Regions from separate parts of the Bradyrhizobium sp. USDA 3397 genome, predicted to be linked through region 3. Evidence: predicted binding sites of a transcription regulator. Region 3 holds the regulator's gene; each other region holds the start of a gene.
The links. Region 3 encodes HrcA, which represses chaperone genes, less so after heat shock. Its sites were predicted from a motif close to GTTAGCACTCNCNNNNNGNGAGTGCTAAC; they were not measured.
Positions count from the first base shown of each region.

Region 1 (10,619 bases), 820 kb from region 3:
CCTCGACCCGGTCCTTCTTCTCCTTGACCTCGATCTCGGTGGCGCCGCCGACGCGGATCACCGCGACGCCGCCGGCGAGCTTGGCGAGGCGCTCCTGCAGCTTCTCGCGGTCGTAGTCCGAGGTGGTCTCCTCGATCTGGGCCTTGATCTGGCCGACGCGGGCCTCGATGTCAGGCTTCTTGCCGGCGCCGTTGACGATCGTGGTGTTCTCCTTGTCGATCACCACCTTCTTGGCGCGGCCGAGCATCTTCACCGTGACGTTCTCGAGCTTGATGCCGAGCTCCTCGGAGATCAGCTGGCCGCCGGTCAGGATCGCGATGTCCTCCAGCATGGCCTTGCGGCGGTCACCGAAGCCCGGCGCCTTCACCGCGGCCACCTTCAGGCCGCCACGGAGCCGGTTGACGACCAGGGTAGCCAGCGCCTCGCCCTCGACGTCCTCGGCGATGATGACGAGCGGCTTGCCCGACTGCACCACGGCCTCCAGCACCGGCAGCATGGCCTGCAGGCCCGAGAGCTTCTTCTCGTGCAGGAGGATGTAGGCGTCCTCGAGCTCGGCGGTCATCTTCTCGGCGTTGGTGACGAAGTAGGGGCTGAGATAACCGCGGTCGAACTTCATGCCCTCGACGATATCAACCTCGGTCTCGAGCGACTTGTTCTCCTCGACGGTGATGACGCCCTCGTTGCCGACCTTCTGCATCGCCTGGGCGATCATCTTGCCGATGGCGGCATCGCCGTTGGCCGAGATGGTGCCGACCTGGGCGACCTCGGAGGAGGCGGCGACCGGCTTGGCGCGCTTCTCGATGTCCTTGATGACGGCGGCAACCGCGGTGTCGATGCCGCGCTTGAGGTCCATCGGGTTCATGCCGGCGGCGACTGCCTTGGCGCCTTCGCGCACGATGGCCTGGGCCAGCACGGTCGCGGTGGTGGTGCCGTCGCCGGCGAGGTCGTTGGTCTTGGAGGCGACCTCACGCACCATCTGGGCGCCCATGTTCTCGAACTTGTCCTCGAGCTCGATCTCCTTGGCGACCGTGACGCCGTCCTTGGTGATGCGGGGGGCGCCGAAGCTCTTCTCGATGACGACGTTGCGGCCCTTGGGGCCGAGCGTCACCTTGACGGCGTTGGCGAGAACGTCGACGCCGCGCAGCATGCGATCGCGCGCGTCTCCGGAAAACTTGACGTCTTTGGCAGCCATGGTCTGCAATCCCTCGTGTTATGTGATGTGTGTTGTCTTGTGCCGTGCGGCGGAACGATGGATGCCCGGATCGCCTGGATCCGGGCATGACATTCAGCGGCTGTTCAGGCGGACGGCCTTAGGCCAGCACGCCCATGATGTCCGACTCCTTCATGATCAGGAGCTCTTCGTTGTCGATCTTGACCTCGGTGCCCGACCACTTGCCGAACAGCACGCGGTCGCCGACCTTGAGGTCGATCGGGATCAGCTTGCCGGTCTCGTCGCGGCCGCCGGGGCCGACGGCGACGACCTCGCCTTGGGACGGCTTTTCCTTGGCCGTGTCCGGAATGATGATGCCGCCCTTGGTCTTTTCCTCGGCGTCGATACGTTTGACCACGACACGGTCATGCAGCGGACGAAATTTGGATTTAGCCATGACGTTTCCCTTTGGAGGCTCGCTTCGGAAGTAGTGGGGTCGGTGGGGCGGCGCTTCCGTCCGCCCTCGCGTCGAGGATCGAACGGCGCGCTTAGCAATCGGGCTTTCCGAGTGCTAATAGTGGGTCCGGAAATATGGCTTGGCCGCGATCCTGTCAAGCAAAGGTGGTTAAGCGATTGTTGAGGCGGATATAGGATGGTGGCATTGGAAACTCGCTCGGGGCGTCGCCGTAGAGAACGACGTCATTGCTCCGGCAGCGGTTTTGCGCTTGGCTGCGGGAGGGGTGCGGCCATGGTCTTGTTCGGGGGAATGCCATGATCAGTTCGGCTCACGCGCGCACGGTTGCCAATCTGGCGGTCGTCTCTTGTCTGGCGCTGCTGCTGGGCGCCTGCGGCGGCGGCTTCAACCTGCCGTCCCTCACGTCGTCCCCGCCGCCGCCCGAAGCCGAACCTGGCGTCGCTCCGGAAATGCCCGCCAGCATCCGCGCCGACGAGATCGTCGGCCGCTGGGGCCTCGCCTCGTTCCAGAACCCGGCCGATCGCGCCCGCACCGAGAAGATGGCGCGCGAGCAATGCAGAAACCCCTACGTGATCACCGCCGGTTCCTCCGGTGGCGTGATCATGCATCTCGCCGACCAGGCGACGCCGCAGGAGCTGCGGCTGAAGGGCTCGCCGAGCGGCAAGAACTACATCGGGCCGGCCGGCCCGACCCCCGGCGACCAGGACCGCGAAATCGTCTCCTTCGACGGTCGCGTCATGATCACCCGCTTCATCGACAAGGACGCCGGCACCCGCTACGGCAACATGGTCTACGTCCGCTGCGCGCCCAGGGCGTAATATCTCTCCTTCGTCATGCCCCGCCAAGGCGGGGCATCCAGTATGCCGCGGCTTCCCGGCTCAATCACTGATGCCTCTGGAATACTGGATCGTCCGGTCAAGCCGGACGATGACAGCGGAGGGGTCCTAAACAAAAAACGCCGGCCCAAGGCCGGCGTTTTGTTATTCCTATATCGCCCCCGCTCAGTCGAACAGCGCGTCGATGTCGTCCTGCGAGGCGTGGCCGACGTCGCCGGCGAGCTTGGGGCCGTTGAGGAGCTTCTCCTCCTCGCTGCGATTGTCGACCTGCGCCGGCACATGGGACTTGATCGCGTCGACGCCGCCCCAGATCTCCATCATCGCGTTGATGTGCTGCTCGATGAACTTCATCGTGCCCATGACCTTGCTGATGCGCTGGCCGGTCAGGTCCTGGAAGTTGCAGGCTTCGAAGATCGAGATGACGCGTTCCTGAATGTCGTCGGCAAGGCGCTTCTGCTGATCGATCGAGTCCACCTTGGACATCGCGCTGGCGGCCTGGTCGATCGATTCCGCGGCTTCGAGGATCTGCTGGGTCGCCTGCTCGGTGCCGCCGACCACGGCGCCGAGCTCGCCGTTGACCTTGGCCATCTCGCCGCCGTCGAAGCTCTTGCCGTGCAGCGTCGCGATCTCGCGCTTGGTGCGGTCGATGGCGTCGTGGATGAGGTCGAGCTCGACCTTCAGCTTCTCGCACTGCTCGATCTGCGCCCGGTAGGTCTCGAGCATGGTGCGCGCTTCGGCAAGCTCGTGCGCGGTCGAGGCGTCGATCGCCGCCATGGCAGCGCTGCCGGACAGCGGGGCCGCGACGATGCCCTTTGCCATCTGGGCGCGGATCGCGCGAAGCTCGGCCATGATCTCGCTATGCATCGGGAGTGCCTCTTCAGTTACGTCTACAATGGGCATCTCGCCACCGACGATATCTTCGACGCGAAAACGCTTGCGGTGAACAGCCATCAGGATACTCCCCCCACCTCACTCACGCGTCTTTGTAGACAGAAGCGATTTAACACGAAGTTCACAGCAGGAACTGCTGATCGGCCGCGCGCGACGCGGCGCAAAGAAGCGATTAACCATCACCGCGCGGCGTTCATCGAAAATAAACGCTGATCGCCAAATTGCAGGCGCACTCGCGACGTGGTGAATCCAAACGCGCTGTCCGTTTACCAAACAAAACGGCTTTTGCTTTTTATTGACCACGTCGAAGAGCGCGGATCAGCCACCGGCTCTCCACGACGCATGTGATCTAGACGAAACAGTACAGAGTACGTCGATGTTCAAGAAAATGTCTGTCGCGCTGCTCGGCAGCGCTTGCACCTTCATGGCCGGCGCGAACGACGCAGGCGCCTTCGACAACAGCGTGCCGAACGATCCGCCCGCGGTGCTGTACCAGCCGCGCGTGCCGCCGGCGCCGGTGCGCGTGGCGTCCCATTCCAACATGGGCGGCGGCTTCATCGAATTCCTGTTCGGCGATGGCCCCGGCCGCGGCCCGGCCTACGGCGCCGGAGCGGCCGGTGTATCAGCAGCAGCCGGGCTATTACGACCAGCGGCGCCTGCCCCCGATGGGCGAGCCGCAGATGCAAGGTGGGTATCAACAAGGCGGATATCAGCAGGGCGCGTCTCCGCAGCAGGAGGCGGTCGATCCGCGGCAGCGTCCGTTCGATCCGAAATTCGAGAAACAACTCGTTGACTATAGCGGCAAGGAAAGTCCCGGCACGATCGTAGTCGATACGCCGAACAAGTTCCTCTATCTCGTCGAGGGCAACGGCCGGGCATTGCGCTACGGCATCGGCGTCGGTCGTCCCGGCTTCACCTGGTCCGGCGTGAAATCGATCACCGCCAAGCGCGAATGGCCGGACTGGACGCCGCCGGCGGAAATGCTCGCGCGCCGGCCCGATCTGCCCAGGCACATGGAAGGCGGCCCGGAAAATCCGCTCGGTGCCCGTGCGATGTACCTGGGATCGACGCTCTATCGCATCCACGGCTCCAACGAGCCCTGGACCATCGGCACCAACGTCTCCTCCGGCTGCATCCGCATGCGCAACGAGGACGTCATCGACCTCTATGGCCGCGTCAATGTCGGCACCAAGGTCGTGGTGTTGTGAAGCGTCATGCGCTCGATGGAGCGATCAAGTCCGGGTGCCGCGTCGGCTCGAAATGCGCGGCGTCGAAGGGACGCTGCCGCCGCCAAACGTCTGCCTGAATAGTCCTACGTCCGATGACGGTGCCTCGACCCGGGACGAAGGACAGCGGAGCGGCGAGGACGAGTTGATGAAGCCGAATGCGGTGCGCGAGCCGAGCGGTTCAGCCGCCGCACCGACAGCTCTGCCTTCCTGAGGCGCTCGTGCAGTCCCTCCAACTCGTACAATTCGGTGATGAGATGGGTCGTGACGTCGCTCAGGGTCGCGATGCGCTGTTGAAGTGAACTCATTCTTAAAACCCCCGACTGTAGCCAAGAGAGGCAGCCACGATGTGTGGCATAAGCAATGTGTTCTTCCAATTGAACACCCATGTCCAAATTTGGAAATCCGGGAGTCTACGGCGGCGTGTGTCGGAGGACGATTTCGCTCGGTATGGTGAAGTCAGGCGCACCTCGTGACGTTTTGCACGGTGCTGTCCGACAACGCACGCACTAGTCATATTATATCGAATGGCATCATGGCGTGTGGTGGCAGAGCAGAAGTGCGTCGAGCTCTGCTTGAACAGAAATCGGCCGCCCGGAGGCGGCCGTTCCACATCTGTCGGTCGAATGGCCTACGCGTAATCGCTGCCGCCGTCGTCGTCGCCGCCGAAATCGCTGTTGTCGGCCGTGTCGAAGCTGTCGTCGTGATCGTTGCCGTAGTTCTGGTCGTAGTTGTCGCGCTCGTTCGACGCCTGGTCGAAGAAGCCCTGGCGGGATTCCCGGTTCGAGCCGATGTCATCGAGGCCGGCCTCGCGCGCCAGCGAGCCGCCGGACTGATCGCCGCCGCCCCAAGGACTTCCACCAGCGCTGCGGTCGCCGAGCGCGTTGCTGTCGCCAAAACCCTGCTGGTGCGATCCGCCCATCATGCCGCGGATGCTCGAGAGCAGCAGCGAGCCGCCGACGACGCCGGCTGCGGCCGCCGCCGCCGTGCCGAGGAACGAGCCGCCGCCACCGCCGATCGGCGGAGCGCCCTGACCCGGACCTTGGCCGTAAGCCTGTCCGTAAGGCGGCGCGCCGTAACCCGGCTGGCCTTGCGGCATCGCCTGTCCGGTATTCCAAGCCGGACGCTGCTCACGCTGCGGCACATTCGGCACCGAGCCGCGGGACGGGCCGCCGCCAAACAATGTGTCGCGCATGGTGTCGAGGAAGCCGCCGGACTGCGCCTGCTCGGGCGCGTGGGCCGCTTCCAGCTCCTGGATGCGGGCATTGGCGCGCTTCAGCGCTTCGTCCTGCACCAGCGTGGTCTGCACCAGCGCGTAGATGGCGCCGGGCGCCTTGCGCAGGCCGTCGGAGATCGCGGCAATCGCATCGGGATCGCGCGGTGCATTCTCGAGCTTAGAAAGCCGGTCAAAAAGGTCGTCGACGAGCTGGCGTTCCTGCGGCGTCATGATCTGTCTCCTTCGCGCCAAACCAAGCGCGAGAGGAGATGTAGGGTTCCATTATGGCCCCAACAGTGCCGGCCGGATTAAATTTCGGTATGCGACAAGCTGCCTCGCCGCTTCGGCAGATTTCTCGCGTCTTCGGCGGTTTCCTTGATCAGAAGTGGGACGTCGTGCCCCATGCGGCTGACGGAGCGACCGTCGTCGTGGAAGCCTTCAGCCCGGTAAACGCCGAAAGACGTCTCCGTCAGTGAAAAACGCCAGCCTGGTAGCTCTGGAAAAAGGCGGTCTCGATTGTCCATGAGGGCAGCATATCACTTCAGTGTCACGTTGCTATCCGCCAGCAGGCGCGCGAAGGCATCGCCCGCGAGATAGGCGTGCTCGCGCTCGCGCACGTCGGTCATGGGATCGAGGCCGGTGAGGACATCGTCGACGAAGCCGGGATGGCACATCACGAGGCCGCCATCTGGGAGGCCGTCCAGGAATTGCCGCATCAACGCGCCGAAATCGGCGGCGCGGGTGAAATCATAGGCGCCGGCGAAAGCGGGGTTGAAGCTGAGGCCGGCGCTGCCGGCGCGGCGGCGGAATTGCGCGCTGAGACCATCGAGCACCAGCGCCTTCGGTGAGGCCAGCCGCTGCCGAAGCGGCAGATCGCGGCCGCCCTGGCGCACCCAGGCGTTCGGCGCAACCTCGACCACCGCATCGACGAAGCCGTCGCGCACCTGCGGGAAGAGCTGCACATGCTGGTGACCGTCGACGAAGTCGGGGGCGCGTCCGAACGCGTCCATGAAGGCGGCCAGCTGCGCCTTCACCTCGTTGCGGATGAATTCACGGTCGAGTCGCCGCAAAAGTGCGGCGCACAGCAGTTTTGGAAAGGCCAAGAACATGTCGCCGTCCAAGGGGCGGAAATGCATGGTGAGCGGCCGGAACGGCGCCGACAGCGTCACGTGCAATCCGATCGCGCATCGCGGGCTTTGCGTTGCCGAAGCCTGCAGCGCCTCGACGTCGCTGCGCGCAATCGCGGGCCCCACCATCATCACCGAGGTGGCGTTGAGGCGGCCGCGTTCGATCAGGTCGCGAATGGCGCGGTTGACGCCCGGGCTGATGCCGTAATCGTCGGCGCAGAGCCAGATCCGCCGCGGGCTCGCGGCCACGCTCATTCGGCTGCCGTCCTGCTCGCGGCCTCATCGGCCTTGGCGGCTTCGAAATGCTTTTCGCTGTGCTCGGCCACGAAGTAGATCGGGCGCGCCTTCAGCTCGGAGAGGATCTTGCCGATATATTCGCCGACGATGCCGATCATGATGAGCTGCACGCCGCCGATCGTCATCAGGCCGATCACGAGCGAAGGATAGCCGGGCACCTGCTTGCCGGTCGTGAACACTTCCCAGAGGATCGAAAGGCCGAACAGGAAGGCGCCGCCGGCGAGAATGACGCCGAGCAGGCTGGCGAAGCGGAGCGGTGCCACCGAGAAGGACGTCAGGCCTTCGATCGACAGGCCAAGCAGGCTCGCGGCGTTGAAGGTGGTGACGCCATGGGCACGCGCTGCGGGCTCGTAGTCGACGCGGATCTGGCGGAAACCGATCCAGCTCGCGAGGCCCTTGAAGAAGCGGTTGCGTTCCGGCAGCTGCCTCAGCGCGGCGACCGCGCGGGGCGACAGCAGGCGGAAATCGCCGGCGTCCTCCGGAATCTTCTGGCGGGCGCCCCAATTGATCAGCGCGTAGAAGCCGTGCACCGCGACCCGGCGCAGGAAGGACTCGTTGTCGCGATGCGCCTTGGCGGTGTAGACGACGTCATAGCCGTCATCGATCCAGTGCCGCACCAGCTGTTCAACCAGCGCCGGCGGATGCTGGCCGTCGCCGTCCATGAACATGACCGCGCCGAGGCGGGCATGGTCGAGGCCCGCCATCAGCGCGGCCTCCTTGCCGAAATTGCGCGACAGCGACACCACCTGAACGTCGATGGCGTCGGCCGGCAATGACCGCGCGATCGACAGCGTCGCATCCTTGCTGCCGTCGTCGACATAGACCACCTCGCAAGACAGGCGATAGCGCTGCCGCAGCGTCTTGGCGAGCTCGCAGATGCGCTGGTGCAGAGCGGCGAGGCCCGCCGCCTCGTTGTAGACGGGGATGACGATCGACAGCCCCTTCGCGGCGGCGCTGGCTGCGGTGGTCGTCATGCCGGATACGTCAGAGCCCAGCGTCATCGATCAAGGTTCCAGAGGTGTTTAGGTCTTCTCAACCGCATATGGTAGCTGCCCTTTGCTGTCGCAAAGCTGAACAAACCTTGGGCTCACCGATCCAGGAACGCCTCGAGCTTGGCGAACAGCGGGTTCTCCCGGTCGAACACGTAGTCGAGCGACACCACCGAGACGGTCTCGGCGCCATGCTCGCGCAGGAAGCTCGCCAGCGCGTAGAGCTGCCCCGGTGGGCAGTGCAGGGTCAGCATGCCTGACGAGGTCGGACCGCCGAACGGGGCCTCCACGCCGAACCGGCTGTGGGCTTCCCCGAGCAGGGCGGCATCGCATTGGCGGAAGCGGGTGCGGACTTCGCGGTACTTGTTGGCCCGCGCCCGTGCTGCGATGTGATCGAGGATGACACGCGCCGTCTCGCGCGCCTGCGGCGACCAGTCGGCCTCCTTGGCGGCCACCAGATTGGCCTGGCTGCGCAGGATCACGCCGTCGTCGAGCACCCGCAGGCCGTTGGCGGCGAGCGTCGCGCCGGTCGTGGTGATGTCGACGATCAGCTCGGCGCTGCCGGCCGCCGGCGCCCCTTCGGTGGCGCCCGCGCTTTCGACGATGCGGTAATCGCTGATGCCGTGAGCCTGGAAGAAGCCGCGGGTGAGGTTGACGAACTTGGTCGCGACCCGCATCCGCATGTGATGCTGCTCGCGGAAGCCGGTGGTGACGTCGTCGAGGTCGGCCATGGTGCGGACGTCGATCCAGGCCTGCGGCACCGCGACGACGACGTCGGCATAGCCGAAGCCGAGCCCGTCGATCAGCGACACGCGCTTGTCGGCATCGGCGATGTTCTCGCGCACGAGATCTTCGCCGGTGACGCCGAGATGCGCGAAGCCGCGCGACAGCTGCGCGGCGATCTCGCTCGCCGAGAGATAGGCGACCTCGACATTGTCGAGGCCTGCGATGGTGCCGCGGTAGTCGCGGGCGCCGCCGGCCTTCGACAGTTTGAGGCCGGCACGGGCAAAGAAGGCCTCGGTGTTTTCCTGCAGGCGGCCCTTGGAGGGAACGGCCAGAACGAATGGCGCGCTCATGATTTTACGCTCCCACCTTGCGGCCGATCCGGTTCAGCGCCTCCACCCAGACCGAGAAGCCGACCGCCGGAATCGGCTCGCTTGATCCGAGCTGGGTCATCAGCCCGTCGTAGCGGCCGCCGGCGACCAGCGGCTCGGTGCCGTTGCCGCTGTGATGCAGCTCGAACTCAAAGCCGGTGTAGTAGTCGAGCCCGCGCCCGAAGGCGGTCGAGAAACGAATCTGCCTCACGTTGATGCCGCGCGCGGCCATGAAGCCGACCCGGCTCTCGAACTGATCGATCGCAGACGCGAGATCGAGCTTCGCGTCGGCGGTGAGTGCGCGTAGCTCGGCGATGGCGTCGTCCGGATTGCCCGATATCGACAGGAAGCGCTTGAGCACGGCAATGGCCTCGCGCGGCAGCGCGCCGCCCTTCAGCGTCGATTGCTCGAGGAAGCGATCGGCGATCTCGGCCGTGGTGCGGCCGCCGACATTGGTGGTGCCGGCGATCGACATCAGATCGGTGACGAAGGCGAGCGCCGCCTTGCGGTCGGAGCCGGCAAGGGCCGCCAGCACGCCCTCATATTCGCTGCGTGTCGCGGTGGTCGCGGCCGCGAGCCGCTCGAGATCCTGCTCCAGGCTGATCTTGCGGTTGAAATCCTTGACCAGGCGGCGCCGCCAGACCGGATAGAGGTTGAGCGCGTCGAGCAGCGCATTGAACAAGGCGACGTCGCCGGTGCGGATCTCGACGTCGCGGACGCCGAAGGCGGCCGTCGCCTCTAGCCCCAGCGCCAGCATCTCGGCATCAGCCGCGGCGCGGTCCTGACGGGCGAACGATTCGATGCCGGCCTGGAGGAATTCACGGGCCTGGCCGCTACGGTAGCGGAACACCGGACCGAGATAGCTGAACCCCGCCGGCTGGCCGGCGCGCCCCGAGGCCAGATAGTCGCGCGCGACAGGAATGGTCAGGTCCGGGCGCAGGCAGAGCTCCTCGCCGGAGAGGTCGGTGGTCAGGTACAGGCTCTTGCGGATGTCCTCGCCGGACAGGTCCAGGAACGGCTCGGCCGGCTGCAGGATGGCGGGCTCGGCCCTGACGTAGCCGGCCTGCGCAAACGACAAGAGCAGCGTATCCGCCCAGGCGGCGGAGCCGGCAGCATTTGAGGTGGCAGTCGCGGTCATCTCAGCGGTCCATCGTCCCGGCGGAACCGGGCAGGCAAGGGGAGGCGAATTGGCGCAGCCCTTAGCATGGCCCGACAGCGGTTTCGACCTCCAAAGGATCAATCGCTTAACGGGTGGCTCATTCGTCATGGCCGGGCTTGTCCCCGCCATCCACGCCTTGCCCTCCGGCGCAAAGGACGT
Region 1 is NZ_JBSSDS010000001.1:4,161,360-4,171,978, reverse strand. It holds gene groL (chaperonin GroEL) at 1-1,192, opposite strand, end outside; gene ACVWYQ_RS19185 (co-chaperone GroES) at 1,311-1,607, opposite strand; gene ACVWYQ_RS19180 (hypothetical protein) at 1,922-2,443, shown strand; gene ACVWYQ_RS19175 (protein phosphatase CheZ) at 2,627-3,412, opposite strand; gene ACVWYQ_RS19170 (hypothetical protein) at 3,671-3,910, opposite strand; partial or broken gene ACVWYQ_RS19165 (L,D-transpeptidase) at 3,894-4,560, shown strand; gene ACVWYQ_RS19160 (DUF2076 domain-containing protein) at 5,210-6,025, opposite strand; gene ACVWYQ_RS19155 (ChbG/HpnK family deacetylase) at 6,331-7,176, opposite strand; gene ACVWYQ_RS19150 (glycosyltransferase family 2 protein) at 7,173-8,219, opposite strand; gene hisG (ATP phosphoribosyltransferase) at 8,306-9,283, opposite strand; gene ACVWYQ_RS19140 (ATP phosphoribosyltransferase regulatory subunit) at 9,288-10,439, opposite strand.
Region 1: a site for HrcA is predicted at 1,698-1,726, ahead of ACVWYQ_RS19185 (co-chaperone GroES). Genes of this name have one in related genera too.

Region 2 (10,619 bases), 1.6 Mb from region 3:
GGGACGTTGACTCCGCTAATCGTCAAAATGACTGGGGTTAAAAAAACATTCGTCGATTTCGAGGCGAGCCCGAACGGATAGAAACGTCCTTAGCGCGCAATTCGATATCTCCACCGTCGCCCCAATCCGGCGGGGCGGTCGATACGTTCAGTCAATTCGACATGATCACGTCTCACCTTTTTGCGCGGCCTAGGCATTCCTCCGAACGCGCGGGGCTGTCTCTCTGCCCGGCATGTTAAGGCAGTGATATCCCCATGGTGCCACCGTGAGTCAAGGCTCCCACAATACCCCGCGCGTTCGAATGCGATCTAGTTGATTTGCCGAACGGTTGCTCTCTTCGGAGATAAGCGCTTGTGACACAAACGAACGCCACTCATCGTCCTCAAGGTCGATACATGCGTGCTTGCCACCCCGCCCGCAAACGGTCAACCTAACGGCACCGTTCGGGAGACGCGACGCACGGACGTGTGGGGCTGGGAAGTCGGCGTACTTCTGCGTCAACTCCGCGATGATTTTCATGGGCGCGCCTCTCGAATTGGTGGCCGGCGCAGTCCTTACCCCGGCCGAGGTGTGAAGATCTTCCAGAACATCCGCGCCGGGTGACACCGTCGGGTTGCGCAGACTCCCGATATCCGCGTTATGGCCTATGCTCTCGTGACGTCGGCGACGATCCACTCGACCACCGATGCGGCTGCGCCGAGTTGCCACATCATCGTGTCCACTTCACGCCCACCAGTCCGCAGCCCAGACCTGGCTTGCGTGAAACGGTCCTGCAACAAGGCCCCAAGCGGGCCTATGTGGCGAACGAGATTCACGTGGCGTTTCGGAGCTCGAGCTCAGAGCATACAATAACGACAGGACTCATGAGTCTGCGCGCATGCGGCAGCGGACCGCACCTCTGAGCCGTTCCGCTCTCGGTTGGCTCGCTTGCGGCACTTGATGGTCGCATCCGGCGCCCGTTCGATGTGGTCTATGCGTGGCACATCAACCCGGCGTTGCCTTTCCTTCCGGAAGCGGCTTTGGATCTGGCTCACGTCGCGCAATCGAACAGAGGCGTGACAATTCAGTGCGAGACGGTTTCGCCGACCAAGCCCGCATCGGCACTGTTGGGTGCGGGTCGCATCCCCTGCCATCATGTTGCCGCCCTGTATCGATCCCAGAGGTTTTAGTGCGGTCTTCTCCGCTAAGCGTCTGCTGATCGCCTTTCACTGGAGCGCAGCACATTAGGCATAGGAAAGGACTCCCTAGCGATCGCCAATGACAGCGCGGGCCACCAAGAGATTGACCACCGCATCCGCTAGCTGCTCGGCCGTTTGTCCCAAAGTCGTGAGATGCATTTCCGGCCTTAACGGCCTTTCGTATGGCGCATCGATGCCGGTGAAGCTCTTTATCTCGCCAGACCTCACCTTGGAATATAGACCCTTGGGATCCCGCCGCTCGCATTCTTCAAGCGGCGTGTCGACAAACACTTCGATGAACTCTTCCTCATCAAACAGATTGCGTATCATGTCGCGTTCAGCCCTGTAGGGCGCGATAAACGAGCAAATTACGATCAACCCGCTGTCTGCCATCAACTTGGCGACTTCCCCGACACGCCGAATATTCTCAGCGCGGTCGGCCTGGGTGAAGCCAAGATCCCGATTCAATCCGTGCCGGAGGTTGTCTCCATCCAGAATCATTGTGTGGCAAGACATTGCAAACAGCTTTTGATCGACGATGTTTGCAATGGTTGATTTGCCCGCGCCGGACAGCCCGGTGAACCAGATGACGCAAGGCTTCTGGTTCTTGAGTGCGGCACGCGCTGCTTTATCTACCGACAGCGGTTGCAAAGCGATGTTGGTCGCCCGCTGCACCGCAAAGGCGATCATGCCGGCTCCAACCGTGCGATTCGTATGGGGATCGATGACGATAAATGATCCCGTCTTCCGATTGCTATCGAAGGGATCGAACGCCACAATCACTGCCGTCGCCACTTTGCAAAACCCGATCTCGTTTAGATGAAGCGTCCGTGCTGCCAGGTGCTCACGTGTGTTGACGTCGATCCGGTGCTCGATTGCGGTGATGCTGCCGGTTTTGGTCTGTGACCCAACGCGCAGGATGTAATTGCGTCCAGGGACGAGCGGGTCCTTGTCCATCCAGATGAGATAGGCGGCGAACTGGTTGGCGACCTTGGGAGGCTCGCTCGGGCGCGCCAGAAGATCGCCGCGGCTGATGTCGATTTCGTCTTCCAGGGTGATGGTAACGGCATCGCCGGCCTCAGCGCGGGGAAGATCGCCCTTCTGGGTCACGATCCGCTTGATTCGGGTAGTTTGACCGGACGCTGCGGCAACGATCTCGTCGCCTGCCGAGATGCTCCCGGAAACCACCGAGCCGGCATAACCGCGGAAATCCTGATTGGGCCGGTTCACCCACTGGACCGGAAAACGGAAGGCAGTAGCCGCGTTGGGCTGGATATCGACGCTGTCCAAATGGTCGAGCAGGCACGGACCAATATACCACTTGGTATGATCTGAACGGCCGACAAGATTGTCGCCGTAGCGGGCGGAGATCGGGATCGGAACGATAGAGGTGAAGCCAAGACCGGCAGCAAAAGTCGAATAGTCGTCAACGATCCGATCAAAACTCTTCTGCTCGTAGTTGACGAGATCGATCTTGTTCACTGCTAGCACGACATGACGAATTCCGAGCAGGGAACAGATGAAAGAGTGGCGCTTGGTCTGGACCAGTACGCCCTTTCGAGCATCGATCAAGATGATGGCGAGCTCGGCATTCGAGGCGCCGGTTGCCATGTTGCGGGTGTACTGCTCGTGGCCGGGAGTGTCGGCCACAATGAACGAGCGACGCTGGGTGCTAAAGAATCGGTAGGCCACATCGATTGTGATGCCCTGTTCCCGTTCGGCTTCAAGCCCATCGACGAGCAGCGCGAAATCAATGTCACTGCCGGTAGTGCCGTGCCTAGCGCTGTCCCGTTCCAGCGCCGTGAGCTGATCTTCGCAGATCATCTTGCTGTCATGCAGCAGCCGGCCGATCAGTGTCGACTTGCCGTCATCCACCGAACCGCAGGTGATGAATCGCATCTGGTCCTTTGTTCCGGCCCCAACCAGACACTTGGTCGTCGCTATGAAAGTCATTAAAAGTAACCTTCCCGCTTTTTTTTCTCCATCGAAGCGGCTTCATCGGTATCAATTAAGCGTCCTTGGCGCTCAGATACTCTCGCATTCCGCATTTCTTCTACAACTTCCTGGATCGTCGTCGCGTTGGAATCGATGGCTCCGCTCAGGGGATAACATCCCAGAGTGCGGAATCTGACCATCCTCATCTCTGGTGTTTCATTGGGCTTAAGCGGAAATCGTCCGTCGTCCACCATGATCGTTGCGCCGCTTCGCCGTACGACTGGCCTCTGCTTTGCAAAGTAGAGAGGCACAACTGGGATCTGCTCGAGCATGACGTATTCCCAGATGTCGAGCTCGGTCCAGTTCGACATTGCGAACACACGCATGGTTTCGCCCTGCCGAATTCGGGTGTTGAAAAGATTCCAAAGCTCCGGCCGCTGGTTGCGGGGATCCCAGACATGCCCGGCCGAACGAAAGGAGAATATCCGCTCTTTCGCGCGACTCTTTTCCTCGTCACGTCGTGCTCCGCCGAAGGCCGCATCGAACTGATAGAAATCGAGCGCCTGCTTCAGGGCGTCTGTCTTCATCACTTGAGTGTGAAGCGCCGACCCCGAATCGATCGGGTTGATGCCGCGTTCGATGCCTTCCTTATTCACGTGCACGATCACCTTGACGCCAAGCCGCTTGGCTGTCTGATCCCGGAACGTGATCATCTCGCGGAACTTCCAGGTTGTATCCACGTGCAGCAATGGGAACGGCAACTTCGCGGGATAGAAGGCCTTGATTGCAATGTGCAGCATGACGCTCGAGTCTTTTCCGATCGAATAGAGCATGACCGGCTTACTGAACTCGGCGACCACCTCTCGCATGATTTCGATGGATTCAGCTTCGAGGCGGCGAAGATGTATTGGCAGCATAAGTTCTTTCCGATGAAAGGCTCTCTCTTGATTAAGGTGCCGCTTTGATTGGACCGATTCCCAGGCGGCTGAATAGCGCTTCCGTCGGCTCAAACGTCGCGGCGGCGAACAGCAATGACAGTCCAACACTCATGTGCCATTCGATCTACTGGTCGGCAATTAGCATGACACCAGTGCGCTCGAAAGCTTCTGCTGCCCTGATTTCTGTTCAATAGCAGGCTAAGAAGTACAGTGAGAGCAGGGCTTTTGCTCTGGCGTGCAAGTCATGGCACGCCATTGTTGAGAGCCACCTCAAGCCGAGCGATCTCGCCTCGGAGCGTCTCGATAACGGCATCGCGATCACGCCTAGCGTCTAGCTGCACGGCACGATCAAGCTCCGAGGCCAACAGCGCTTGGCTCAACAGAGCTGCCGTCGAATTTGCCAGTGGCACACCGTCCTCAGTTTCGGACCCAGACATATGTTGTGCTTCGGCGTTTCTCGGAAGCTCGGAGCTGCGGTAAGAGCTCTCAGTAGGCTCGCGGACACTATGGGTTGGCGCCCCAGCGCTGGAGGAATCCAGGTGCGTTGCGCCTACATCGGAGCAGCGCAAATTCCACCAAATTTCAAAAATCCGACGATAAAGTTCGGTTACCTCTTTCCCTTTATCCACAACTCCAGCTTGCTGTGCCTGTCGTAGTTCTTGCTCATATCCGAGCTCCACCAACAGATCTGCGCCGATTAGATCGGTTACTGTTTGCATCTCTTCGATGCTCAGTTGGTTTTGCCAGGCGTGGACAGAGCGGTCATCGACCGCCTGTCTATCCAGGATCTTTCGATCTCCGAAGCTACTTGACTGAAGATAGTGGGTTTGCTCAGTCGTGGTTGGCGCGGAGATTGTTGGATCAAGGCCAAGGCCCACGATCACGCGGCGGACTTCCGCTTCCGGCTGCGCGACAAGGCGCTCGTACTGCACTAGCTGCGTCTGCGGTCGAGCCCGGTGCGCTGCAAGCTTAGGAAGCCCCAGGACCAGATCAGCGAGTGCAGATGCAATGCTGTCGGGTACACGGATCAGAAGATCGGCGAGCGACGATATGCTGATGGAACAGGAGGGTTCTGCGTGGAGGGGGATGCCCCACGTCGACTTCAAGGAAGCGGCAATAGCATAGGGATTGCGCATCAGAAGGATGTGTGGCGTCTTTGGATAGAGAGTTTCCAGAAACTCAAGTACCATCCAATAGCGCGGCGACTTGTCTATGAGGATACGCTTGCCCGCCGCTGCCAAGTACTGGCCATACGCCGCGTCGGCAAAAGCGCGGCTGACGACCGTACGATCTATACGAGCCAAGAATTCAGAGGTCGCGGTCTTGATCATTGATGCGACTGCCGGGTGACGGTGGTCTACCCTGCCAAATTCGTTTAGGGCCAGCATTAGCCAGGGCTCGGGGGGAGCTGTGATGTCCGGATGCTGCTGTAGCAGGTGGGCAAGGAGTGTCGTCCCGGAGCGTGGAAGGCCAAGGAGAAAGCATACTGCGGGCGAATGATTAGTATAGTCGACCATGAGTCCCCCCTATGCGTGCACAAGCTGAGCGGCCATCGCCGCGGTCATCGCTCGAACAAAGTAACGGTAGCCCTGCGGTTCTATAAGGATTGAACCCGGGCGCGGCATGGTCATGTGAGAAGGAAGTCGCCTGCAACTCATCGTCTGAAACCTATCGAATTCGATCCATACGGCAGGATCCGGCGCTTTGGCAGCTCCAATTGGCCCCCCGGCTCCTAGCAGACGTGAGACAAAGGGTGATCTCAATCGTACGAAGATAAACAGCTGATTTGGGAAGGGTTGAAAAAACTATACTGAGGTTTATCGCCAGATGAGACGCTTATCGCGTCTAGGGCGCAGCTTCTTGTGCCCTGTGGTCCCTCGCACAGTGCAGAGCCAAGAGCTTCATACTCGTGCCTGATGCCAAATACCCATTCTAGTCCGACGGCAGGTCTTGTCTTCGTGCCATGAACCGGACGCGCTCACTTGGTGGTCTGCGCATACCCGGCCGGCGAAAGGTCGCATGGCAATGCGCGGAGCTCGTTCGCACCACTCTGTAGCTACTACGGCGAAGCGCAGTTTACTTCAAGCGCTGCGCCGAAGCTGGCACGAGAAGGAGGAAGTCGTCTGCAATGCCGAGCAGGAGCGCCGAAAGAACATTGCCGCCTGATGCAGCTCGAAACTTAGCAAGGTCGAACACCCCTGTGTCGCATTTTTGCGGCACCGTCTGGCCGCGGCCTGGCAGAACACCGCCCGTGATGCCAAAGCCCGAACATCTCTCCATCAAGCACGACCTTCAAGCTGTGATCTAGGCGCGCCTGATCGAGATCAAAGTCCAAAGAAGGTTTTTTTTCAGCTGATTATTCTAACGCCGAACTCGCACTGGCGGCTCGACAACTCGAGGCGGAGCCGCTGTCCGCGTGTATACGCCATCCGGCGAGATCGCATAAGGACGGGCTCTAGTGAGAGGAACATATGCCCGTTTCGTGGCGGCCTGAGACAGCTTCGCGCGCGCCAGACCGTCCATTTGCTCCAAAGTCAATTCCGCCGCAATGCCGGCAGAGGCACCCTGGCGTAAACCGGGCAGATCGGGCGCGAGGGCTAGCGGACCATCGATCCAAGCAGGCAACCCGATCTCGGCGCAGGATTCCAAGACCGCGCGATCTTGCGAATTCAGCTGACGGTTTCATTTGAAGCTACTCCAGATCGGCAGCGCTTTACCGTCTGGTATAAGATCATGGCTTGCAAGGCGGGGGCGAAAGGAATCGAACTGTAAAGCGATATTGGTAGAGAGACAGAGCTCACTCAGGATAGGTGCTCGGCGGCAAGCTCGCGAGGTTAACTGGCCCGAAGCGGATTCACAGCTCGGCGGTGAGTGAGGATTTTCCTCCTACAAACACTTGTTCCCCAACAAATCAGTCCTATTTCAGGTGCGCCTGCGTTGGCACTCACGGGCCTCGATTGCCAGCAATCGAGAAATACTCAACTTGTGTAACTGCTTAGGAGAGATCTGCATGGAATTCCGTCCGCTTCACGACCGCGTCGTAGTCAAGCGCATCGACGCAGAAGAAAAGACCGCTGGCGGCATTATCATTCCGGACACTGCGAAGGAAAAGCCCTCCCAGGGCGAAGTCATCGCCGTTGGCCCGGGTGGCCGCGACGAGTCCGGCAAGTTGGTTCCGATCGATGTCCAGGTCGGCGACCGCATCCTGTTCGGGAAGTGGTCAGGCACTGAGGTCAAGATCGACGGCCAGGAGCTGTTGATTATGAAGGAAAGCGACATCTTGGGCGTTCTCACGGATCCGTTCGCCAAGAAGAAGGCCGCCTAAAATACCGCTCGCAGGACTCATCCTGAGGAGCGCATGCCGCGCGCCGCCAAGGATGAGACCAAGTGAAACACTCAGGAAAACCCACATGTCAGCCAAAGAAGTTAAGTTCGGCGTAGACGCCCGCGACCGCATGCTGCGCGGCGTCGACGTTCTCGCCAACGCGGTGAAGGTCACACTCGGTCCGAAGGGCCGCAACGTCGTGCTCGACAAGTCGTTCGGCGCTCCCCGCATCACCAAGGACGGCGTCACCGTCGCCAAGGAGATCGAGCTCGACGACAAGTTCGAGAACATGGGCGCGCAGATGGTGCGCGAAGTCGCCTCCAAGTCCGCTGACGCGGCCGGCGACGGCACCACCACCGCCACCGTGCTTGCCGCTGCGATTGTTCGCGAGGGTGCCAAGTCGGTCGCCGCCGGCATGAACCCGATGGACCTCAAGCGCGGTATCGACCTTGCGATCGAAGCCGTCGTGGCCGACCTCGAGAAGAACTCGAAGAAGGTCACCTCGAACGACGAGATCGCCCAGGTCGCCACCATCTCGGCCAACGGCGATGCCGAGATCGGCAAGTTCCTTTCCGACGCCATGAAGAGGGTCGGCAACGAGGGCGTCATCACCGTCGAGGAAGCCAAGTCGCTCGAGACCGAGCTCGACGTGGTCGAGGGCATGCAGTTCGACCGCGGCTACATCTCGCCCTACTTCGTCACCAATGCCGACAAGATGCGCGTTGAGATGGACGATGCCTACGTCCTGATCAACGAGAAGAAGCTCTCCTCGCTGAACGAGCTGCTGCCGCTGCTCGAGGCCGTGGTGCAAAGCGGCAAGCCGCTGGTCATCGTCGCCGAGGACGTCGAAGGCGAGGCCTTGGCCACGCTCGTCGTGAACCGCCTGCGCGGCGGTCTGAAGGTCGCGGCCGTCAAGGCTCCGGGCTTCGGCGATCGCCGCAAGGCCATGCTGCAGGACATCGCGATCCTGACCGGCGGCCAGGCGATCTCGGAAGATCTCGGCATCAAGCTCGAGAACGTCACGCTCAACATGCTCGGCCGCGCCAAGAAGGTGATGATCGACAAGGAGAACACCACGATCGTCAACGGCGCCGGTAAGAAGGCCGACATCGAGGCGCGCGTGGCCCAGATCAAGGCGCAGATCGAGGAGACCACCTCGGACTACGACCGTGAGAAGCTCCAGGAGCGTCTTGCCAAGCTCGCGGGCGGCGTCGCGGTGATCCGCGTCGGCGGCGCGACCGAGGTCGAGGTGAAGGAGCGCAAGGATCGCGTCGATGACGCGATGCATGCGACCCGCGCGGCCGTGGAAGAAGGCATCGTTCCGGGCGGCGGCGTCGCCCTGCTCCGTGCCTCCGAGCAGCTCAAGGGCCTGCGCACCAAGAACGAGGACCAGAAGACCGGCGTCGAGATCGTGCGCAAGGCGCTGTCGGCCCCCGCTCGCCAGATCGCGATCAACGCCGGTGAAGACGGCTCGGTGATCGTTGGCAAGATCCTGGAGAAGGAGCAATACGCGTACGGTTTCGACTCGCAAACCGGCGAGTATGGCAACTTGGTTTCAAAGGGCATCATCGATCCGACCAAGGTGGTGCGCACCGCGATCCAGAACGCAGCCTCTGTTGCCGCCCTCTTGATCACCACGGAAGCCATGGTTGCCGAGCTGCCGAAGAAGAATGGAGCCGTGCCCGCTATGCCGCCGGGAGGCGGCATGGGCGGCATGGACTTCTGACCACTCTCGCTAAAAATGCGACCCCGGCAGCGAAATGCCGGGGTCGTCTTTTGGCGCAGAACTCTTTCCACATTGCGATTCTGGTGCGCTAGTCTAGTGCTCGCCGGATATGGCGATCAGCAGTTGCCAAAGCCATACAGACGCTTCGCTTAGGATTTCGCCGCCTGCGCGATAATGGCATCCGTCAAGTCAGGGCAGGCGGGAGGAACGGATAATCAATTGCATAGAACGGCAGACCTGGAAGCCGAAGGCACGGCATTTTGATGCGACTATCCCATCAAGGCCGGTCCTCCTCTGTGACGTTGGCGACCTCGGATCAGTTCAACCGTCCTGGAATATGCCGGGCTTGCGTCGTGCAACAAGCCGCACCGCAGGTGACGCGAGTCTCTCTGGAATGATTACGAACACAGCATGTCCTCAGGCACGATGAGAACTGGCGAAGCGGAAATGCCGCTCGTCCATCTATCTCCTCTGAGAAATCGGCACCGGAGTACAGAGCTGGCAAACCGCACTTAAACGAGCTAGCTAGAGGTTGGGCGCTAAGAGCGAACCGAACCGGCGATCGTCCGCCAACTCAAGGAGCGCCCTCTGCACAGGCGCTTACTGACCGACCTAAACGGATGACGCCTGCAAGAGGTAGTGGTTTCCGGGAAGACTGGAGCACGGTCGACAATCAGAAGCAAAGAGCTTAATCCAGTCGGAAGCGCTTTCGCCCGAGCGCTACGAGTTCCCGGTCGGTCGAAGGATTGCTTGTCTCGACTTGGATGGTGAGGTCCAGCCTGTTTGCTCTCAGAAAGTGCATTAGCTGAGTGTGCTCGGTCTCCGGCCCGATGATCAGCAGATCGGTGCAGCTACTCAGGACCCCACCTATCCTGACGAGAAACGTTGAATCATTATTCACACCGGAAGCTCCAATCGTACACGATTTATGCGCGCGCACGGTCGTGGCGCTGACGCCCGTTAGCCCTATGAAGAATATCTTGGCAATGAGTCGGTCGATCCACACCACCGCGTGCGAATGAATCTGTTCTGCCATTTTCTAACCCCTGAATGAGAGCGCAAGCCGCTCACGCAATTGCCTGCGGCTGATGATGCCGAACACAGCGTCGATGGACTGGCGGCAGATCGCGTTTACCCTGAGCATCTTGCTGCTCGGAAAGCAAAAGCTTCATGCTGCGGGCTGCGTCTTCATCACTGAAGGTTTGTGGACTGCGCTCCGTTGTCCAAAAATCATCCGAATGATCCTTGCACGGAGGAGAGCTCTTTGCTGAGAGGTCTCGCGGAGCTTGGGAGTAACTGGATAGAGTCATAGAGCGCAAGTAGCTCGATGGGGATCGCTGTTATAAGCGGGACAATCAAATCACGATAATCTGCCCTTCCGTGAACCTCGCGCGCTTCACCTGTCCGCCTTCTTTTAGGGTACAAACAGGCCCGCTCCGTGAGCTCTCCATTCAAACGCGCTGATGCCGACAGGCCACCAACTGCGCTGGCGGCCTCAACGAACTCCCTCGCTGACA
Region 2 is NZ_JBSSDS010000001.1:3,426,096-3,436,714, forward strand. It holds gene cysN (sulfate adenylyltransferase subunit CysN) at 1,245-3,131, opposite strand; gene cysD (sulfate adenylyltransferase subunit CysD) at 3,131-4,030, opposite strand; gene noeE (nodulation protein NoeE) at 4,294-5,568, opposite strand; gene groES (co-chaperone GroES) at 7,062-7,376, shown strand; gene groL (chaperonin GroEL) at 7,462-9,102, shown strand; gene ACVWYQ_RS16040 (hypothetical protein) at 9,791-10,138, opposite strand.
Region 2: a site for HrcA is predicted at 6,988-7,016, ahead of groES (co-chaperone GroES). Genes of this name have one in related genera too.

Region 3 (10,619 bases):
CTGGATGCGGATCTGCTGCTCCTTGCCCGTGGCCTTATCCTTGGCCGAGACGTTGACGATGCCGTTGGCGTCGATGTCGAAGGTCACCTCGATCTGCGGCATGCCGCGCGGCGCCGGCGGAATGCCCATCAGGTCGAACTGACCGAGCATCTTGTTGTCGGCCGCCATTTCACGTTCGCCCTGGAAGACGCGGATGGTGACGGCATTCTGGTTGTCTTCAGCCGTCGAGAACACCTGGCTCTTCTTGGTCGGGATCGTGGTGTTGCGGTCGATGATGCGGGTGAACACGCCGCCCAGCGTCTCGATGCCCAGCGACAGCGGGGTGACGTCGAGCAGCAGCACGTCCTTGACGTCGCCCTGGAGCACGCCTGCCTGGATCGCAGCGCCGATCGCCACGACTTCGTCCGGGTTGACGCCCTTGTGCGGCTCCTTGCCGAACAGCTGCTTCACGACTTCCTGGACCTTCGGCATGCGCGACATGCCGCCGACCAGCACGACCTCGCCGATCTCACCGGCGGTGACGCCGGCGTCCTTCAGCGCCTTGCGGCAGGGCTCGACGGTCTTCTGGATGAGGTCGTCGACCAGCGCCTCGAACTTGGCGCGGGTGAGCTTCATCGTCAGATGCTTCGGGCCGGTCTGATCCGCGGTGATGAAGGGCAGATTGATCTCGGTCTGCGTCGTCGACGACAGCTCGATCTTGGCCTTTTCAGCGGCTTCCTTCAGGCGCTGCAGCGCGAGCTTGTCGTTGCGCAGGTTGATGCCCTGCTCCTTCTGGAACTCGTCGGCGAGATAACCCACGAGGCGCATGTCGAAGTCTTCACCGCCGAGGAAGGTATCGCCGTTGGTCGACTTCACCTCGAACACGCCGTCGCCGATTTCGAGAATGGAGATATCGAACGTACCGCCGCCGAGGTCATACACCGCGATGGTACCGGCCTTGGTCTTGTCGAGACCATAGGCGAGCGCGGCCGCGGTCGGCTCGTTGATAATGCGCAGCACTTCGAGGCCCGCGATCTTGCCGGCGTCCTTGGTCGCCTGGCGCTGGGCGTCGTTGAAGTAGGCAGGAACGGTGATGACGGCCTGCTCGACCTTCTGGCCGAGATGGGCTTCCGCGGTCTCCTTCATCTTCTGCAGGATGAATGCCGAGACCTGCGAGGGCGAGTAGGTCTGGCCGTCGGCCTCGACCCAGGCGTCGCCGTTGGAAGCCTTCACGATCTTGTAGGGAACGAGCTTCTTGTCCTTCTCGACCATCGGGTCGTCGTAGCGGCGGCCGATGAGGCGCTTCACTGCGAAGAAGGTGCGCTCGGGATTGGTGACGGCCTGGCGCTTGGCGGGCTGGCCGACGAGGCGCTCACCGTCATCCGTGACGGCGACGATCGAAGGCGTCGTGCGCATGCCTTCGGAATTCTCGATGACTTTGGCGTTCTTGCCATCCATCACGGCGACGCACGAATTCGTGGTGCCGAGGTCGATCCCAATGACCTTTCCCATGGTCCTGATATCCTTCTTTTTGCGGCAGGTTGGCTGGGCCCAAGAGGCACCCGAACCGAAACCCCCTAAGATCAAACATCCGCGATATTGCGATGATTGAGGCTCATATAGGAGGGGGGGAGGGGCCCGCAAGGACCGAAGCTAGGTTTCTGCCGCTAAAACATCGGGTTTTGGAAGGTGATATCCGGGCTCAACCGCCCTTGCGGGTGAGGAATTATTAACAGGTCCGGGCCTCGGCAAGCCCCCGCACCCGCAAGCCCGCCCGCCCTGTTGCGGCGAGGCCAAACCGGCTAAAAGGCGGACCGACCGCACAGCCGGCGCAGCTGCTTCGCGCGACAAAGCGGCCCGGTGGCCGACCATCGAACGGCCTCAATGTGAACCAATCAGAGTGGCCATGAAGCTGATCCGCCCCCTCGCCGCGCTCGCCCTCCTCGCCGTAACAGCGCTTCCGGCCTTCGCCGCCGACGTCGTTTTCCCACCCGGCTTGCGTCTCGGCATGGTGCCGTTGATCGGCCTCAGCACGGCCAAGACCTTTCCGGGCTTCGAGAGCGAGGACGGCAACGTCAAGGTGCTGGTCACCGAGCTGCCGCCGGCCGCCTATGGCGAGGTCGTGAGCGCCTTCAATTCCAATCCCGGCGGGACGGGCGGCGTCAAGCAGGACAAGGTCGAGACCCCCGCTGGCCTTGCCTATTTCACCACCGAAAGCGGCAAGGCCGGCGATACCCCGGTGAAGCGCTATTCGATGATCGTGCCCGGCGCCGGCTTCTCCGGCTATGTCGCGGTACAGATCCCGGAGAATGCGACCAAGATCTACACGGACGAGGCGGTGCGACAGATGTTCGCGAGCGCCACCACCCGCAGGCAGGTCTCGGCCGAGGAGCAGATCGCGCTGCTGCCGTTCAAGATCACCGATCTCGCCGACTTCAAGGACATCAAGACCCTGGCACCGGGCTCGAGCATCATCCTGGCCGACGGCGATGAGAGCGTGGGCTACGAGGATGATCCTCGGCCTGATCGGCGCCACCCCGCAAGCCGCCGACGACCGCGCCCGCTTCGCCCAGGAGGCGGCGCTCCAGATTCCCGGCGTGCGCGAGTCGCGCATCACCATGTCCGAGCCGATCCGCATCAACGGCCAGCAAGGCTTCGAGACCCGGATCGACGGCGTCAGCGGCAAGGACAAGGTCCCGGTGACGGTGGTGCAGTGGATCCGCTTCTCGAGCGGCGGCGCATCATTGCGCATCATCGCCAGCGCCCCGCGCGACCAATGGCAAGCCGCCTTCACCCGCTTCCGCGCCGTGCGCGACGGGATTCAGCCGAAGGGGTAGGGCCCGAGGCGCTTCAACACCTCCAATGTCATCCCCGCCTGGTGCGCAATTGCGCACGGGGGGCGACGATGATGTTGGGGCTAAGAGCCCAACTGCTCATCAGCCCGGCTGCATTTTCAGGCTTCTGTTCGTATACGAACGGAACTAGGCTTCCTCCCGTTGGATCATCCTGGAGGGGAGGTAGACATGCTGGTTCGGCGACAGGTCTTGGCAATGCTTGGAACGACGGCGCTGGCGACGCTCGCGCCAACCGCGCTGTTCGCGGCCGCACCGATCAAGCCGGACGAAGCGTCCGCGCTGCTCGTGATCGACGTGCAGAACTGCTTCCTGCCCGGCGGCAGCCTCGCCGTGAAGGAAGGCGAGCAGGTGGTGCCGGTCATCAACAAGATCTCGAAGGCATTTGCGAATGTGGTGCTGACGCAGGACTGGCACACGCCGGGCCACGTTTCGTTTGCGTCGGTTCATTCCGGCAAGAAGCCATTCGAAACGGTCGACCTGCCCTACGGCAAGCAGGTGCTGTGGCCGGACCATTGCGTGCAGGGCACCGAGGGCGCGGCGCTGTCGAAGGACCTGTCGATCCCGCACGCCGAGCTCATCATCCGCAAGGGATTTCACAAGAACGTCGACAGCTATTCGGCCTTCCTCGAGGCCGACGGCAAGACCTCGACCGGGCTCGCCGGCTACCTGAGGGGCCGCAAGATCAAGCGCGTCTTCGTCGCTGGTCTTGCGACAGATTTCTGCGTCGCCTGGACCGCGCTCGACGGGCGCAAGGCGGGCTTCGAGGTCTATGTGGTGGAAGACGCCTGCCGCGGCATCGACACGCAGGGCTCGCTCGCCAAGGCCTGGGCCGACATGGCCAAGGCGGGCGTGAAGCGGATTCAGTCTGCGGATATCGCGGTGAGCGCGTAGGCGGCGCGCCATCTTCCGTCATTCCGGGGCGCGCTTCAGCGCGAGCCCGAAATCCATTGTGCGGTTGTCTCTGCTGTTCGATGGATTCTCAGGTGCGCATTGCGCACCATAGTTCTCGACTTCGTCGAGCCCCGGAATGACGCCAACACTCAATTCGCCGCGCTGCTCGACTCGTTGTTGTTCGCCGCGGGCGCAGTCTTCGCGCCGCCCTTGGCGACGCCGACCAGCGCCGGGCGCAGCACGCGGTCACCAATGGTGTAGCCGGCCTGCATGATCTGCACCACGGTGCCCGACGGCACCGACGCGTCAGGCACTTCGTACATCGCCTGGTGGAAGTTCGGGTCGAACTTCTGGCCCTGAGGATCGAGCTTCTTCACGCCGTGTTTTTCCAGCGCGTTGAGCAGCGCGCGCTCCGTGAGCTCGACGCCCTCGATCAACGAGACCAGGCCGGGATCGGCCGCAGCACGCGCCTCCGCCGGAACGGCATCGAGTGCACGCTGGAGATTGTCGGCGATGTCGAGCACGTCGCGCGCGAAGCCGGTGATGCCGTAGAGGCGGGCGTCGGCGACTTCCTTGGCGGTGCGCTTGCGCAAATTCTCCATCTCGGCCAGCGTCCGCAGCATGCGGTCGCGCGCTTCAGCCGCTTCCTTTTGCAGGGTTTCGACCGAACCCGGCTCGGGATCGTCGGGCATGATGTAGGGTTTCGACACCACGGGCTCGCCGGTCGCTGCAGTCGTGTCTTGGGGTTGCCGGTCTTGCTCGGTCATCGGCTCTGATCTCGAACTCGTTTCAGGGATGTTGGCCCGGATATCGTGCCTAAACTCGCGAAAATCAAGCGCCCGTGATCGGCGGAAAGGCCGGTCAGCCCCCCAAGAGGCGGCTGACGATGCGGGCGGCGTAGTCCACGGTGGGGATCACGCGGGCATAATTCAGCCGCGTCGGGCCGATCACGCCGAGAACGCCGACGATGTGGCCGGCGGCATCCCGATAGGGCGAGATGATGGTGGACGACCCCGACAGCGAGAACAGCTTGTTCTCACTGCCGATGAAGATGCGCACGCCTTCGGCGGTCTCGGCCCGGCCGAGCAGGTCGATCACGCCGCGCTTGGTCTCGAGGTCGTCGAACAACAGCCGAACCCGCTCCAGATCCTCCAGCGCATGCAGATCTTCGAGCAGATTGGCATGGCCGCGGACGATGAGCTGGCGATCCTCGCTCTCGCCGCCGGACCAGCTGGCGATGCCGGCCGAGATCACTTTCTGTGTCAGCTGATCGAGCTCGGCACGGGCCTCGCCGAGTGCGGTCTCGAGCTCGAGCCGCGCCTCGGCCAGGGTACGGCCCCGGATCCGCGCATTGAGGAAATTGCCGGCCTCCGTCAGCGCCGAAGAGGGAACTCCGGGCGGCAGCGTCAACACGCGGTTTTCGACCTGGCCGTCTTCGCCGACCAGGATCACCAGCGCTTTTTCCGGTTCCAGGCGGACGAATTCGATGTGCTTCAGCCGCGCATTGGATTTCGGCGTCAGCACGACGGCGGCCGCCCGGGTCAGGCCGGAGAGCCGCATCAAGGCCTGGTCCAGCGCCGCCTCGACCGATTGCGCCTCGCCGACGGACGAGAGCTGGCTCTGGATCGCCTGCCGCTCGGCCTCGTTGAGGTCGCCGACCTGCATCAGGGCATCGACGAAGAAGCGCAAGCCCAGTTCCGTCGGCAGCCGGCCGGCCGAGGTGTGCGGGGCATAGATCAGGCCGAGCTGTTCCAGATCGGCCATGACGTTGCGGACCGAGGCCGGCGACAGCGGCATGGCGATCAGGCGGGAAATGTTGCGCGAGCCGACCGGCTCACCGGTCGCGAGATAGCTTTCGACAATTTGACGAAAGATGTCGCGGGAACGCTCGTTGAGCTGGGCAAGGCCTGCGCGCGGCGCGATCAGATGGATCGGATCGTGATGGGCCACAGACGGTAACTCCTCTCAGATACTTATAATTTGTCCATCCGGGCCGCTTCTGACAAGCGTCGCGTTTACGGGCCGGCGGTCAGGGGGTGAATAAGCCCTTGCCGCCCACCCCCGCCCCACCTACAAGCACCGCGAACAGCCTATTCCCGCGAGTTTTGGAGATTTCCCATGCGGCCAAGCCGCCGTGCGCCCGACGAATTGCGCCCCGTGACGCTGGAGCGCGGCGTGGTCAAATATGCGGAAGGCTCCTGCCTGGTGAAATTCGGCGACACCCATGTGCTGGTCACCGCCACGCTGGAGGACCGCCTGCCGCCGTGGCTGAAGGGTCAGGGCCGCGGCTGGGTCACCGCCGAATACGGCATGCTGCCGCGCGCCACCTCCGAACGCACCCGCCGCGAGGCCTCCGCCGGCAAGCAGAGCGGCCGCACCGTCGAGATTCAGCGTCTGATCGGTCGCTCGCTTCGCACCATCGTCGATCTCGAAGCGCTCGGTGAGCGTCAGATCACGGTCGATTGCGACGTGCTCCAGGCCGACGGCGGCACGCGCACGGCCTCGATCACCGGCGCCTGGGTGGCGCTTGCCGATTGCATCAACTGGATGAAGGCGCGCAACATGGTGAAGGCCAACGTGATGCGCGACAACGTCGCCGCGATCTCCTGCGGCATCTACAACGGTACGCCGGTGCTCGATCTCGACTATGCCGAGGATTCGGAAGCCGAGACCGACGCCAATTTCGTCATGACCGGCGATGGCCGCATCATCGAGGTGCAGGGCACCGCGGAACGCGAGCCGTTCACGCAGGACGAGTTCCTGAAGCTGATCGCCCTGGCGCAGAAGGGCATTGCGCGTCTGGTGGACTTGCAGAAACTGGCCGTGGCGTAGTCAATAGGCCCATGCACCGCCGAATCACCGACAAGCTCGTCATCGCCACTCACAATCCCGGCAAGCTCGCCGAGATGAAGGAGCTGCTCGCGCCGTACGGGATCGAGGCGGTGTCGGCAGGCGAGCTTGGCCTCCCCGAGCCCGAGGAAACCGGCAACGATTTCCGCAGCAACGCTGCGATCAAGGCGGTCGCCGCAGCGCAGGCGACCAAGCTTCCCGCCTTCGCCGACGATTCCGGCATCGTCGTCGACGCACTCGACGGTGCGCCGGGAATCTACAGCGCGCGCTGGGCCGGTCCATCCAAGGATTTCAACGCGGCGATGGCGCAGATCGAGCGCCTGCTGCAGGAGCGCGGCGCCACCACGCCGGACAAGCGCAAGGCCCACTTCGTCTCCGCGCTTTGCGTGGCCTGGCCCGACGATCATCGCGAGGAGGTCGAGGCGCGCGTCGACGGCACGCTGATCTGGCCACCGCGCGGCACGGCCGGCTTCGGCTACGACCCGATGTTCCTGCCGGACGGGCACAGCCGCACCTTCGGCGAGATGACCAGCATCGAGAAGCACGGCCTGCCGCCGCTCGGCCTCGGCCTGTCGCACCGCGCCCGCGCTTTTCGGAAACTGGCGGAGATCTGCCTTGAGCCGCGCTAACAAGGATGCGTTTGGCGTCTATGTGCACTGGCCGTTCTGCCTGTCGAAGTGCCCCTATTGCGACTTCAACAGCCATGTCCGCCATGCCGCGATCGACGAGGCGAGGTTTGCCGCCGCCTTCGCGCGCGAGATCGCAACGACCGCCGAACGCGCGCCCGGCCGCGAGGTCACCTCGATCTTCCTCGGCGGCGGCACGCCGTCACTGATGCAGCCCGCCACCGTCGGCGCGGTGTTAGACGCGATCGGCAAGCACTGGACCGTCGCAGGCGACGTCGAGGTGACGCTGGAAGCGAACCCGACCAGCGTCGAAGCCACGCGCTTTGCCGGTTATCGCATCGCCGGCGTCAACCGCGTCTCGCTCGGCGTGCAGGCGCTCGATGACGCCTCGCTCAAAGCGCTCGGCCGCATGCACAGCGCGCGCGAAGCGCTCGATGCCGTCGCCATCGCGCGCCGCGCGTTCGACCGCTATTCGTTCGACCTGATCTACGCCCGCCCCGACCAGACGCCGGCGATGTGGGCGGGCGAGCTGCGGCACGCCATCGATGAAGCGGCCGAGCATCTGTCGCTCTATCAATTGACCATCGAGGAAGGCACGCCTTTCTTCGGCCTGCACCAGGCCGGCAAGCTGAAGACGCCGGACGAAGCGGTCGCCCGCGCGCTCTACGACGTCACGCAGGAGACCTGCGACAAGCTCGGGCTGCCCGCTTACGAGATCTCCAATCACGCGCGGCGCGGCGCCGAGTGCCGGCACAATCTGGTGTACTGGCGCGGCGAGGAATATGCCGGCATCGGCCCCGGCGCACATGGCCGCCTCGACATCGACGGGATCAGGCACGCCACCGCCACCGAGAAGCGTCCCGAGGCCTGGCTGATGCGGGTCGAGACCAACGGCGACGGTGTCGTCAGCGACGAGCTCCTCAACAGCGAGGAACGCGCCGACGAATTCCTGCTGATGGGATTGCGGCTCGCCGAAGGCATCGATCCCGAACGCTACAAGGCCCTCGCCGGCCGCCCGCTCGACCCCCGCCGCATCGCGCTCTTGCGCGAGGAAGGCGCGATCACGGTGGATGCAACGGGACGGTTGCGCGTGACCAGCAGCGGTTTTCCGGTGCTGGATGCCGTGGTCGCGGATTTGGCTGCGTAAGGAACTCTCGTAGGTGGGCAAAGCGAAGCGTGCCCACGCAACTTTCATTATCGAAAGAGATAGTGGGCACGGCGCAAGAGCGCCTTTGCCCACCCTACAGCACCGAGCTACGCCCCAAAGCTCTTCGGCGAGCCCGCCACGGCGACGCCGCCGCCTTGCGTCACCTTCATGACGGCGAGCCCGCGTTCATTCGTGCCATCCGCACGGAAGCGGAACAGGCCGTCGATGCCGGCAAAGCCGGAGGGGTTGGTGAGCACGTCGGAGGAGAAACGCTGGCCGCCTTGCGTGCGGGCCAGCGCGGCAACGAGCGCGACCGCGTCATAGGAAAGGGTCGCGGTGCGGATCGGCTCCGCGCCGTATTTCGTGCGGTAGCGGCCGGAGAAGGCGCGCCAGCCGGCCGGATCGGGCGCGGCGTAAAGGCCGCCCTGCAGCGCGGCGCTGGCATAGACGCGCGGATTGTCCCAAAGGCCGGTGCCAAGCAGCTGGATGTTGCGCAAGTTCGCGCCCGCGGCAGTCATGGCGTCCGCGACTGACACGACGGCATCGCCGTCATCGGCAATGAACAGCGCGTCCGCACTGCCGAGCTGCTGCGCCACGGTGCGCGCCGGCGTGGCGCGATCGGCGCCGTATTTCTCGAACGCGACGATGCGCCCGGCCCGCCGCGGCACCGCCGCCTTCACCGCGGCCTCGACGACATTGCCATAGGCGTTGTCGGGCACCAGCACGGCGAAGGAGCGCTTTCCGATGCCGGCGGAATATTCGACGATGCGGTTGACGTCCGACTCCGGCAGGAACGAGAGCAGATAGACGCCGCGTCCGGCGATGCTGGAATCGGTCGAGAACGCGATCACGGAAATGCCGCGCGTGCGCGCGACCTGCGCCACCGCCGGCACCGACTGTGCGAACAATGGTCCCAAAATGATCTCGGCGCCCTCGTCGACCGCCTGCTGCGCGCCGGCCTGCGCGCCTTGCGGGCTGCCATTGTCGTCCTTGATCAGGAGCTGTATGTTCGGGTTCTGGAACTCGGCCAGCGCCATCTCGGCGGCATTGCGCATCGATTGCGCGGCGAGCCCGGCATTGCCGGCAGCTGAGAGTGGCAGGATCAGGCCGACCTTCACGCCGCCGGTGCCGGCGGTCGTCGCCTGCTGCTGCGGGCCAGCCGGCTGGGCCGGCGGTGCGGAGCTCGAGAACGGGTTGGAGAACTGGCTGAGGCTTTGCTGCACGCCGGCGCAGGCCGACAGCACGGGCGCGCCGAGCAACAGGCCGAGCGCAGTCCGCCGGGTCGCCCCTGGCGATCGGGACCCCGGAAGGTGAGACTTTGGATGACGCGGGCCGACCATGGCAGCTTCTCTTCCGACCCGCCGTCGCCGGCCGATCACGACATTGCTTTCCGCGACACAGGCCGCGGATTCAGGCAGTGTGTCGGCAAATAGTTAACCAAAACAAAAGGATAACAATCGCTTAACGCGGCCGCAATCCCGTCCCGGCTACTCTTCGCCGTCACTCATTCACTCATCAAGGCGGCGTTTCCGTCGCGAATATGGCGCGAGGGCCCCTCCTGCCTCCCGGCGCGATCTCGACCGATCACATTCCCGTCCGTTCCTCGCCCCTCACCCGGATACGATCCTTGGGCACGATCTTTTTCGGCGAGCCGGTTCCCAGCCTTAGCGATCGTGCCTAAGTTGGCTCCATTATGCGCGCAAAGCCGGCCCCGATAAATACGCCTGAAGCTCAAGACGCCGCCTCGCGCGGTTTCTCCATCGATGTCCATCGGCTCGCGGCGCCGAAGGCCGCGCCGGGCCTCCACCTGGTCGCGACTCCGATCGGCAATCTCGGCGACATCACCCTGCGGGCGCTGCAGACGCTCGCCGGCGTCGACGTCATCGCCTGTGAGGACACCCGCATCACGCGCCGCCTGACCGAGCGCTATGCGATCACGGCCCAGCTCAAGCCATATCACGAGCACAATGCGGAGGCCGCGCGTCCCAAAATCCTGGAAGCTCTCGGGCAGGGCGGCTCGGTCGCGCTGGTGTCGGACGCCGGCACGCCGCTGATCTCCGATCCCGGCTTCAAGCTGGTGCGCGAGGTCTGCGCCGCCGGCCATGCCGTGTATGCGCTGCCCGGCCCGTCCTCGGTGCTGGCCGCGCTGTCGGTCGCCGCGCTGCCGACCGACCGCTTTTTTTTCGAAGGCTTCTTGCCGGCGAAATCAGCCGCGCGGCGCAGCCGTCTTACCGAGCTCGTCCGCATCGACGCGACGCTGGTGATGTTCGA
Region 3 is NZ_JBSSDS010000001.1:4,982,769-4,993,387, forward strand. It holds gene dnaK (molecular chaperone DnaK) at 1-1,491, opposite strand, end outside; partial or broken gene ACVWYQ_RS23015 (hypothetical protein) at 1,886-2,816, shown strand; gene pncA (bifunctional nicotinamidase/pyrazinamidase) at 3,003-3,725, shown strand; gene grpE (nucleotide exchange factor GrpE) at 3,875-4,492, opposite strand; gene hrcA (heat-inducible transcriptional repressor HrcA) at 4,587-5,675, opposite strand; gene rph (ribonuclease PH) at 5,844-6,557, shown strand; gene rdgB (RdgB/HAM1 family non-canonical purine NTP pyrophosphatase) at 6,569-7,204, shown strand; gene hemW (radical SAM family heme chaperone HemW) at 7,191-8,348, shown strand; gene ACVWYQ_RS23050 (penicillin-binding protein activator) at 8,456-9,688, opposite strand; gene rsmI (16S rRNA (cytidine(1402)-2'-O)-methyltransferase) at 10,042-10,619, shown strand, end outside.